DNA from 3 places in the Senegalia massiliensis genome. Region 1 is predicted to be linked to each of the others. Evidence: riboswitches for the same ligand, from Rfam matches in the RefSeq annotation. Region 1 holds a riboswitch; each other region holds the start of a gene.

Region 1 (3,219 bases):
TATAATATAAAGTATATAGTTACAAAAGATAGCGGAGATATAGGCGGTACAAATGAAAAAATAAAGGCAGCACTTGATATGAATATAAAGGTACTTTTAATAGATAGGCCACAGATAGATTATCCTAATAAGTATAATAGTATTAGGGAATTGATTGAGGATATAGAATGAAATGAAAAAACCCTTGCAAGGGTTTTTTCTAATTTAATTGTATATTATATCTATTTTTTGTAATTTCTTTATAATTCTTAGCCAACTCATCATATCCTTTTATTTCTAATATATGTATAGCTTTATTAAGAGAATTTTTATAGGTTTCTTCATTTTCACCAAGAAAATATTCAGAAACGATTTTTAAAATGTCAGACCCTTTCAGATAGAAATATTTTCCTTTATAATGTATAATTAAATTAATAAAGTAATTAATCACTTAAATTACCATAGTAAAAGGATTGTTTAAGTGTAAAATATTCAGAAAATTAACAATATCCTTAATTATAATTGTAGCATTAATTTGATCGATACCACAAGTAAATTATGCACAAGATGAAGACATATCAGAAACTATGCAATTACTAATGTTGAATTAAAATAATTTATTATCTTATTTTAATTAATACATAGAGAGAGGAGGATTGAAGATTTATAAGCCACCAATATAGTAAAAAATAATACCAATAAAAATTCAAGTTTTACAATTCATAGTGTAACTTATACAACAAGAAGAACACAATCTTAATCTGCAGATGTTTCTACAAGTATTCCCTATGGAGTACCTGCATATTCTACTTATTTATTATGTGTTTTTAGTGTAAGATAAATAAAATTATAAATATTAATTTTATTATTCAATTACGAATTAATCAATAAAAATACTTTTCGATTAATTTTTGATATACATTCTATTTACAACCCCTCCAACAAATGATATTATAAACTTACAAGAAAAACTGAATATTAAAATTAGGTTCATATTTATGATTAATAGGGAAAGAAGTGAGAGACCTCTGCAGCCCCCGCTACTGTAACCATAACGAAATCTCAAATCCACTATTCATTAGAATGGGAAGGAGAGAAAGTAGGATGATGGTAAGCCAGGAGACCTGCCTGATTTTACGAAGTAACCTTCGGAGGGAAGGATTTACTAGTATGAATATATTAGTATATTTAATCCTGCCTCTACGGTAGGATTTTTTTATTATTAATAATTATGTATGATAAATATAATAATATAAACCTATCTATTTAAAAATAAAAATGAAAGAAAAGGTGATATAATGAAAAAGGGATTGTTAATTATAGGACATGGAAGTAGATCAAATGAAGCAAAAAAAGGATTTTCTGATATGATAGATATCGTAAAAGAGAAAACAGATAAGTATATTATAAAAGGCGCTTATATGGAGATAAGTAGACCTTTTATACCAGAAGTAGTAGAAGAAATGGTTAATGAAGATATAAAAGATATAACAGTAGTACCTTACTTTTTATATGAAGGAATTCATATAAAAGAAGATATACCTCATATAATAAAAGAGTTAGATAATAAATATGAAGAAGTTAATTTTAAAATATCTAAACCATTAGGAGTTGAGCCAGTTTTAGGTGATATATTACTTGAGCGTGCAGAAAGTGTTAATTAGAAATAGGATCAGGAGTTGATATCTATGAATATTTCAGTAGTGGGAATAAATCACAATACAGCAACAACAGATATTAGAGAAAAGGTAGCTTTTACAGATAGTATGAAAATAGAAACTACAACATATCTTTTAGATAGTGGAGTAAAAGAATGTATTATACTTTCTACCTGCAATAGAAGTGAAATATATATATATAGTGAAGATGGAAATGTAGATAGGGATATAGAAGTAGTTAAAAATATTTATAGAAAAAAGTCAGATATAAAGCAAATTGATAAATATTTTTTTGTAAAAAAAGAGATAGAATCAATTTATCATTTATATGAAGTAGCAGCTGGTTTAAAATCTATAGTACTTGGTGAAGATCAAATTTTAGGACAAGTAAAAGAAGCACATAGGCTAGCTATGGAAATAGGCGGAAGTGGCAAAAGATTAAACAAGTTATTTAGAGAATCAGTTACTACAGCTAAAAAAGTAAAGAAAGAACTTAAAATTTCAGAAATACCTCTTTCCATAAGTTATATAGGAGTTAAATTTTTAAGAGAAAAAATTGATTTAAAAGGCAAAAAAGCACTTATTATAGGATTAGGAAAAATGGGAAATCTAGCTCTTAAATACTTAGAAGAAGAAGATTTAGATGAGATTTTCATGTCAAATAGAAGTCATGATAAATTATATAAAATAAAAGAATTATATGAAAATGTAACTCCAATTGAATATGATGATAGATATAATATTATAAAAGATATAGATATACTCATAACAGCAACAGCCTGCCCTCATCATATAATAAGGAAAAAAGATATGAAGAAATTAGAAAAGAATTTATATATTTTAGATCTTGCACTACCACGTGATGTAGAAGAGGATGTAGAAGAGCTAGAAAATGTAAATCTTTATAATATAGATAATTTAAAGGAAATCTCAGAAAAAAATGAAGTTAAAAGAAAAGAATTATCCAAAAAAGCTAAAAGTTTAATAAATGAAGATATAATTAGTTTTAAGAATTGGATAGATACTTTAAAAGTAGATCCTATAGTTAAAAGTATGAGTGATAAATGTGAGGAAATAGAGAAAAACACCTTAGAATATATATTTAGAAAAATAGATTTAAGTTCAAGAGATAAAAAAATAATGGAAAAGATAATACATTCTTCATTTAAAAGAATAATTAGAAATCCAGCAATTAAATTAAAGCAAATAAATGATAAAGAAAAACTAGATAATTATATAGAAATGATGTCAGATATTTATGAGTTATAAAGAAGAAACTTCATTTTATCCAATTATGTTAAATTTAAAAGATAAAGATATAGTAATAATAGGAGCAGGAAAGGTAGCTCTAAGAAAAGCTAAAAATTTAATGGAATATGGGGGAAAACTAAGTATTATAAGCCCTAAAATAGAATCTGAGTTTTATAATTATAAAGATAAAATTAATATAATAAAAGATAAGTATAATAAAAAATATATTTTAAATTCTTCAATAGTAATAGCAGCAACTGATGATAAAAAGTTAAATAGAAAAATAGGTATTGATTGTAAAGATGAAAACATATTATGTAATAATGTAACA
Region 2 (3,219 bases), on a different contig from region 1:
AATGGCATTTGCACCACTTATAACACTACCTGGTGAGGCGGGAGAGTTTGCAAAATCTTTACCACAAGTAGTTATTATAGCTTTAATTGCATCATATATAGTTTCTATAACAGTAACTCCTGTACTTGCAAGTTTACTTCTTAAGAATAGTCATAGAAAAGTAAGAGAACGAAAACACTTTAAAGGATTATTAGAAAATACACTTTTAAAAAGCATGAAATATACTAAAACTACATTTTTAATTGTATTAGTATTAATAATCATAGTAGGTTTTATGCTTGTAAATATGAGGCTTGAAGTATTTCCTTATGCAGATAATAATATAGCATATATTGATATAAAAGCAGAAGAAAATAACATAGATCAAACACAGCAAATTGTAGAAGATGTAAAAGAAGTATTAAATAATAGAGATGATATAAAGGAATATACATCATCAATAGGAGGGCCAATACCTAAATTTTATATAACAAATCCTCCTTATTTTAAATCTCCTGATTTAGGGCAAGTAATGTTTAGATTTAATGAAGAAAAAATTGCTGAATATAAAAATAAGAAGTATTTTGCATATGAACTCCAAAATAAGCTAAATGATAAAATAGAAGATGGAACAGTGACAGTTAATCTACTTGCACTTACAAACCCAGGACCTGATATTGATATAACCCTTTCTTCTGATGAATTTAAAGATATAGAAAATGTAGCAAGTAATATAAGGGAAGAAATGGATGATATGAAGAGTTTATATAATATTACTTTAGAAGAATCCTCTGTAATAAAAGAATATGAGATTATTCCAAATAAAGAAGAAATGTCAATATTAGGACTTACTAGTTATGATATACAAAGACAAGTAAATCTTGCATTGAATAAAACTCAGATTGGTGAAGTAAATATAGATGACGAAAGTAAAAGTATTTTGTTATATGCAAATCCAAATAGTATAGATGAATTACAAAATACACCTATTAAATCACCTAATAGTCAACAAATATTACTTTTAAAAGATGTAGTAGAAATAGAAGAGGATACCAGGTTAGAAGAATTAAATAGATTTAATAGAAAGCCATTTATCAAAATAACAGCTGAAGTAGATCCTGATAAATCTACTTTAGTAGAACAAAACAAGGTTGAAGAAATAATAAATAATAAAAAAACAGATGATATTAAAGTTACATTTGGAGGAGAAAAAGAAATCTTTAAAAAATATTTAAGTGGACTTGGTATAGCCGCACTTATAGCACTTGTAGGAGTATATTTAATATTACTTCTTCAATTTAGATCCATACTTCAACCACTTATAATACTTATAACCGTACCATTATCTGTAATAGGAGTAGTTTTTGGAGTGTTTATATTTAGACTACCTCTTACATTTACAGTAGGACTTGGAGCTGCAAGTCTTATAGGTATTGTTGTTAATAATGCAATATTAATAATAGAATATATAAATAGAGAGAGAGAGAATGGAAGAAGTATAAAAGAGGCTTGTATAGAATCAGCGAAAAAAAGGTTAAGACCAATATTATTAAGTAGTATTACAACGGTAATAGGTCTTATTCCATTAGTTTTATCTGGCAGTTCATTTTTCACACCACTAGCTGTAGGACTCATGGTAGGTCTTATATTCTCAACACTTCTTACTCTTATTGTAATACCAATAGCATATAATAGTCTTGTGAAAGAAAATTAGAATTGCTTTTTTATATAAATTGTAGTATTATATAATTAGTTAAATAATATGAAGTATAATTTGAGGGGAAACAGGTTAAAATCCTGTACGGGCCCGCCGCCGTATGGTATAAATATATACTAAGTCGGAATACCTTAAATTATATAAAAGCACTTGAAACTTCACGTGGAAATGAAGTGGTGTGGTATATAAAATGATTTTATTAACCCTTCCACTTCGATAGTGGAAGGGTTTTTTTAGACACATTAAACACATAAATATAAGGAGGAATTATAGTGAGTAAAAAAAGTTTAATAATTGTTATAGCTTTAGTTTTAGCATTAGGGCTTGTATTTGCATATCAGACTTTTTTATCTCCAGAATCAGTAGAAGGAGCTAAGGAAGTAAAGATACAAGTAATAAATGAAAAAGAGGATGTAGATAAGACGTTTACCTATAACACTGATGATGAATATTTATTAGATTTATTAGAAAATAATAAAGATGAGATTGGTGTAACTCTTACAGATTCAGATTTTGGAAAAATGGTTACTGCTATGATGGATTATGAAGCAAAAGAAAGTGAACAAGAATTTTGGCAAATTCAAGTAAATGGTAAAGATGCAGAAACAGGTGTAGCTGAAATACCACTTACAGATGGAGATAAATATAAATTTGAGTTAACTAGTTATTAATATGAAAGTAAGAGATCTTGTATTAATAGCTATATTAAGTGCCACTTTAACTGCATCTAAAATGGCATTGTCCTTTGTGCCTAATGTAGAAATTGTTACTTTACTTTTTATAATTTATACTGTAGTTTTTGGATTTAAAAGAGCTATTTTAGTTTCAATAATATTTTCTACAACTGAAATATTTGTATGGGGTTTTAATACTTGGCTAATAGGTTATTATTTGATATGGCCAATATTAGTTATAATAACATCAGTTATTAATTATAAAACCCAAAATGAATATATATATGCAGTTTTAGCTGGTATATTTGGTCTCTCATTCGGTTTGTTTTTTGCTTTAACAGAATCTGTATTTTATGGAGTTGGTTATGGAATAACTTATTGGATAAGAGGGCTATTATTTGATATTATACATGGTTTTTCAAACTTTATATTAGTACTAATATTATTTAAGCCTATAAAAAATATTATAGAGAAACAAGGTGCTAGATTTAATTAAAAATCTTTTTCTTATAGTTTATTCTCTTTTGCATAGGGAATATATTCTATAAGAAAGAGGTTTTTTGTTATTTAATATCTTTTTTATAAATTAGCAGTAATAACTAATATACTCAATAAAGATAAAGTATAAATTGAAGTATATAAGTAATAAATAAAAAAATATTGGATAAATTAAAATAAACAAGGTGGTGAAAATATGAGTGATGACTTTAAAGTAAAAGAAGATAATTACAATTACGCTTTATCAATCATAGAAAATATGGATATAGAAAATGTTGAAAATTCTATGCAAAAGATATATAGATTTCAACAAGTAATACAAAAGACACTTGTTGAAGGGCATGATTATGG
Region 3 (3,219 bases), on a different contig from region 1:
TAAATCCCTTCAATTATAGTATTTATTCCATCCATAGTTCTAATACCACTTGCATAAACTTCACTTAATACAATAGGGTTTACTCTATCATTTTTAACCGCAGAAATACTTCCAAGAGCAGGATTATCCATTATGCTATTAACTGCTTCTTCTCTATCTATTGAATCACCATAATATACTGTAAAAATAACATCAGGGTTTAAATTTATCAAATCTTCCATCCCTATATTTTTTTTAGCAACTAAATCTGCTCCTACTTGAGTTGCTATATCTCCACCTATACTATCTTCTCCATATATTCTATATTGTCCTTCTTTTCCTACTTCTAAAATAACTGTTTTTACTTTTTCTTTACTCTTTACGCTTTCTTTAGCTTTTTCAATTTGTTCTTTCATTTCTTTTACAATCTTATTAGCTTTATCTTCTACATTAAATATTTTTCCCATATTAATTATATCTTGATACTCATTTTCTAAAGTGTTAGGTGATTTAACACCGCTATTCTGCTGGATATAAGTATTGATGTCTCTTTCATGCCAAAAAGAAACATCGCCATAAACCTTCTCTGCAAATAAAGAATACCAACTAGTAATAAAATCAGGTTCCAATGCTAATATCTCTTCTTTTGTTGGAAGTTGCTTATAATATTTTATTTTATCAAATGATTCCTTAAATTCTTCTTTAACTGGATCATCTAAATATGAAGCTGCTACTATTTTATCTCCTTGATCTAAAGCTAAAAGTGTTTCTATTGCACTTTGGTATATTGCAACTACCCTTTGAGGAGCTTCATTAAACGTTATTTCCACTGGCTCCTTAGCCCAATTATAAGTAGTAACAGTTACAGGATAATGAGAACTTTCATTGCTTTTATTGGATTCATTTTTTTCTACAACTGTTGATTCAGTATTTGACTCTTTTGAATCACTATTATCATTCCTACATCCTACTAAATTCACTAAAAAAATTATCAATATAAAAATACTTAGTTTTTTAATTATTCTTTTCATTTATTTCACCTTTCTATTAATGAGTTCCCTCAATTACTTTTATTCCTTTAGATTTAAATATATTTACTATTTCTTCCTTCTTCTCTGCTTTACACTTTACTATACATACACCTATATGTACTTTAAATATATTATTTTTTACAAATCTATCTGCTAATTCATTTACCCAATCTTTTGACTCACTAGAACATATTTGACATGTAAAAAAAGATGATAGATTTATTTCTTCATTTTTATAGCTTTTAAAATATTTTTCTTTATTATTAAAAGCTTTAAAACATCCCATTGTTGTGCAAATTCCATTTACCTTTTCACATATTCCAATTGCTATATTCATTAAATTCACTCCTAACATATGAATAGATTACTCTATATAGGATAGTTCTACTAAACACTTATAATTGACAATATAGATCTTCTATTAATCCTATAACTTATAACGAATTTATTCTAAATTACTAATATTATAAGGTATTATATAGTAGTAATTGTAATCTAAACATAAAAAAATCAGCATATATTTGCTGACTTATTACTAATAAAAAAACCTTTCTAGACATAGAAAGGATATTATCAAATAACACCTCCTCATCCTCGTGAGTAATAAACAGCGCTTACACTATTGGCAGGTCTCCTGACTTAAGAATAACAAATCTTATACCTTCCCATGTTCATCATAGTGGTATTCATAAGATTCTATCTATTACAGTGGCGGGACCGTGTCGGTATTTCACCGAACTTCCCTTTTAAACAATTTAACATTAAATTGTACCAATATAGCTATATTCAATTTGTTTATAATATATCATTATTAGTTAAAGTTGTCAATTCTGTCGTCAAAAATAAAGTTTGATAATTAAAATTAGTGGTAAAAAATATATTAGATATCTATTATATTTGAAAGGATGAGATTTATTGAATAAAACTATCGAAAGTCAATTAAATCACCGTACAATTAGGAAATTCAAAAATAAAAAAGTAGATGAAAATACTTTAAACACATTATTTAAAGTAGCAAATCGTACTGCTTCTAGTATAGCTATGCAATCTTATAGCATAATTCGTATAACTGATGATAAAACAAAAGACAAGATAAGTAAAATATGTAACCAAGACTATATAAAAAATTTTCCAGAGCTAGTTATATTTATAGTTGATGTATATAGAAATGCTAGAATATCAGAAGAACTAGGGGAAAATTTACCTCATAAAAAAGATATGGATAGATTTTTTCAAGGATTTACAGATGGTGCAATAGCTGCTCAAAATATGATTACAGCTATTGAATCATTAGATATGGGTACTGTTTATCTAGGAAGTATTTTAAATGACCCTCAAGCTATCATAGATCTATTAGAACTTCCAAGACTTACATTTCCTATAGTAGGAGTTGGCTTTGGTTATCCAGATCAATATCCTATGTTAAAACCTAGAATGGATATATCTCTTAAAGTATTTGAAAACAGGTATAAAAAACAAGAAAATTATCTAGAATCTATAAAGGAATACGATAAAGAAATGAAGGAATACTATGATTTAAGAAATGAAACAAAATCTCTTGATGAATTTAGTAAACAAGTAGTTGAAATTCTTAAAATGGAAAACGAAAAAAGAAGTAAACTTTTAAATGTAGTTAAAAATCAAGGGTTTAATTTAAGAATTGAAGATAAATAAAAAATGTTGTTTAGGAAATTTCCTAAACAATATTTTTATTTATAACAGGACTTTTCCTATTTTTAGTTGATTGTTCAAGACCATATGCAATTTCAAATAATACAGATTCATTCCATTCTCTAGTTAAAAATTCTATACCTACCGGAATACCAATCGGTGCTGTTTCCGTTTGATTTGTAAATCCAGCAGGTAATACGCAAGAAGGAAATCCAGTTATAGCTCCTAATACTCCATTTCTATCTACTTGAGATTCACCTACTTTTACAACTGGTCTTTTTTGATGAGGATATAAAATTGCATCTAATTTATATTTTGCCATAAGTTCCATTACTAAATTTTGTAGTTCAATCCTATTAACTATTCTTTTATTATATTCAGGCATACTTCTATCAATAGTTTCTGCAAATTTAATATTTTTTTCTATTCCCTTATGATATTTCTTAGATTTTATTATATCATTAAGTGAATTAACTTTGGATCTTGATCCCAACTCTTTTAAATATTCATTTAAGTCTTCTTTTAATTCATAAAGATG

What was found. Region 1 has a riboswitch for cobalamin ahead of D3Z33_RS06410 (sirohydrochlorin chelatase). Riboswitches for the same ligand answer to the same signal wherever they lie in the genome.
Region 2: it holds a riboswitch for cobalamin, as region 1 does, so the genes downstream of both, D3Z33_RS17090 (DUF4430 domain-containing protein) here and D3Z33_RS06410 (sirohydrochlorin chelatase) in region 1, are expected to answer to the same signal.
Region 3: it holds a riboswitch for cobalamin, as region 1 does, so the genes downstream of both, D3Z33_RS14490 (CGGC domain-containing protein) here and D3Z33_RS06410 (sirohydrochlorin chelatase) in region 1, are expected to answer to the same signal.

The regions. Positions count from the first base shown of each region.
Region 1 covers NZ_QXXA01000006.1:126,943-130,161, reverse strand. Annotated here, with positions in the region: gene D3Z33_RS06420 (cobalt-precorrin-6A reductase) at 1-171, shown strand, start outside; gene D3Z33_RS06415 (hypothetical protein) at 200-430, opposite strand; cobalamin riboswitch at 949-1,125, shown strand; gene D3Z33_RS06410 (sirohydrochlorin chelatase) at 1,278-1,643, shown strand; gene hemA (glutamyl-tRNA reductase) at 1,668-2,906, shown strand; gene D3Z33_RS06400 (precorrin-2 dehydrogenase/sirohydrochlorin ferrochelatase family protein) at 2,896-3,219, shown strand, end outside.
Region 2 covers NZ_QXXA01000004.1:288,823-292,041, reverse strand. Annotated here, with positions in the region: gene D3Z33_RS03720 (efflux RND transporter permease subunit) at 1-1,693, shown strand, start outside; adenosylcobalamin (AdoCbl) riboswitch at 1,735-1,880, shown strand; gene D3Z33_RS17090 (DUF4430 domain-containing protein) at 1,969-2,367, shown strand; gene D3Z33_RS03710 (hypothetical protein) at 2,369-2,866, shown strand; gene D3Z33_RS03705 (hypothetical protein) at 3,065-3,219, shown strand, end outside.
Region 3 covers NZ_QXXA01000018.1:28,740-31,958, reverse strand. Annotated here, with positions in the region: gene D3Z33_RS14495 (ABC transporter substrate-binding protein) at 1-1,010, opposite strand, end outside; gene D3Z33_RS14490 (CGGC domain-containing protein) at 1,027-1,347, opposite strand; cobalamin riboswitch at 1,618-1,801, opposite strand; gene D3Z33_RS14485 (NADPH-dependent oxidoreductase) at 1,926-2,684, shown strand; gene D3Z33_RS14480 (amidase family protein) at 2,707-3,219, opposite strand, start outside.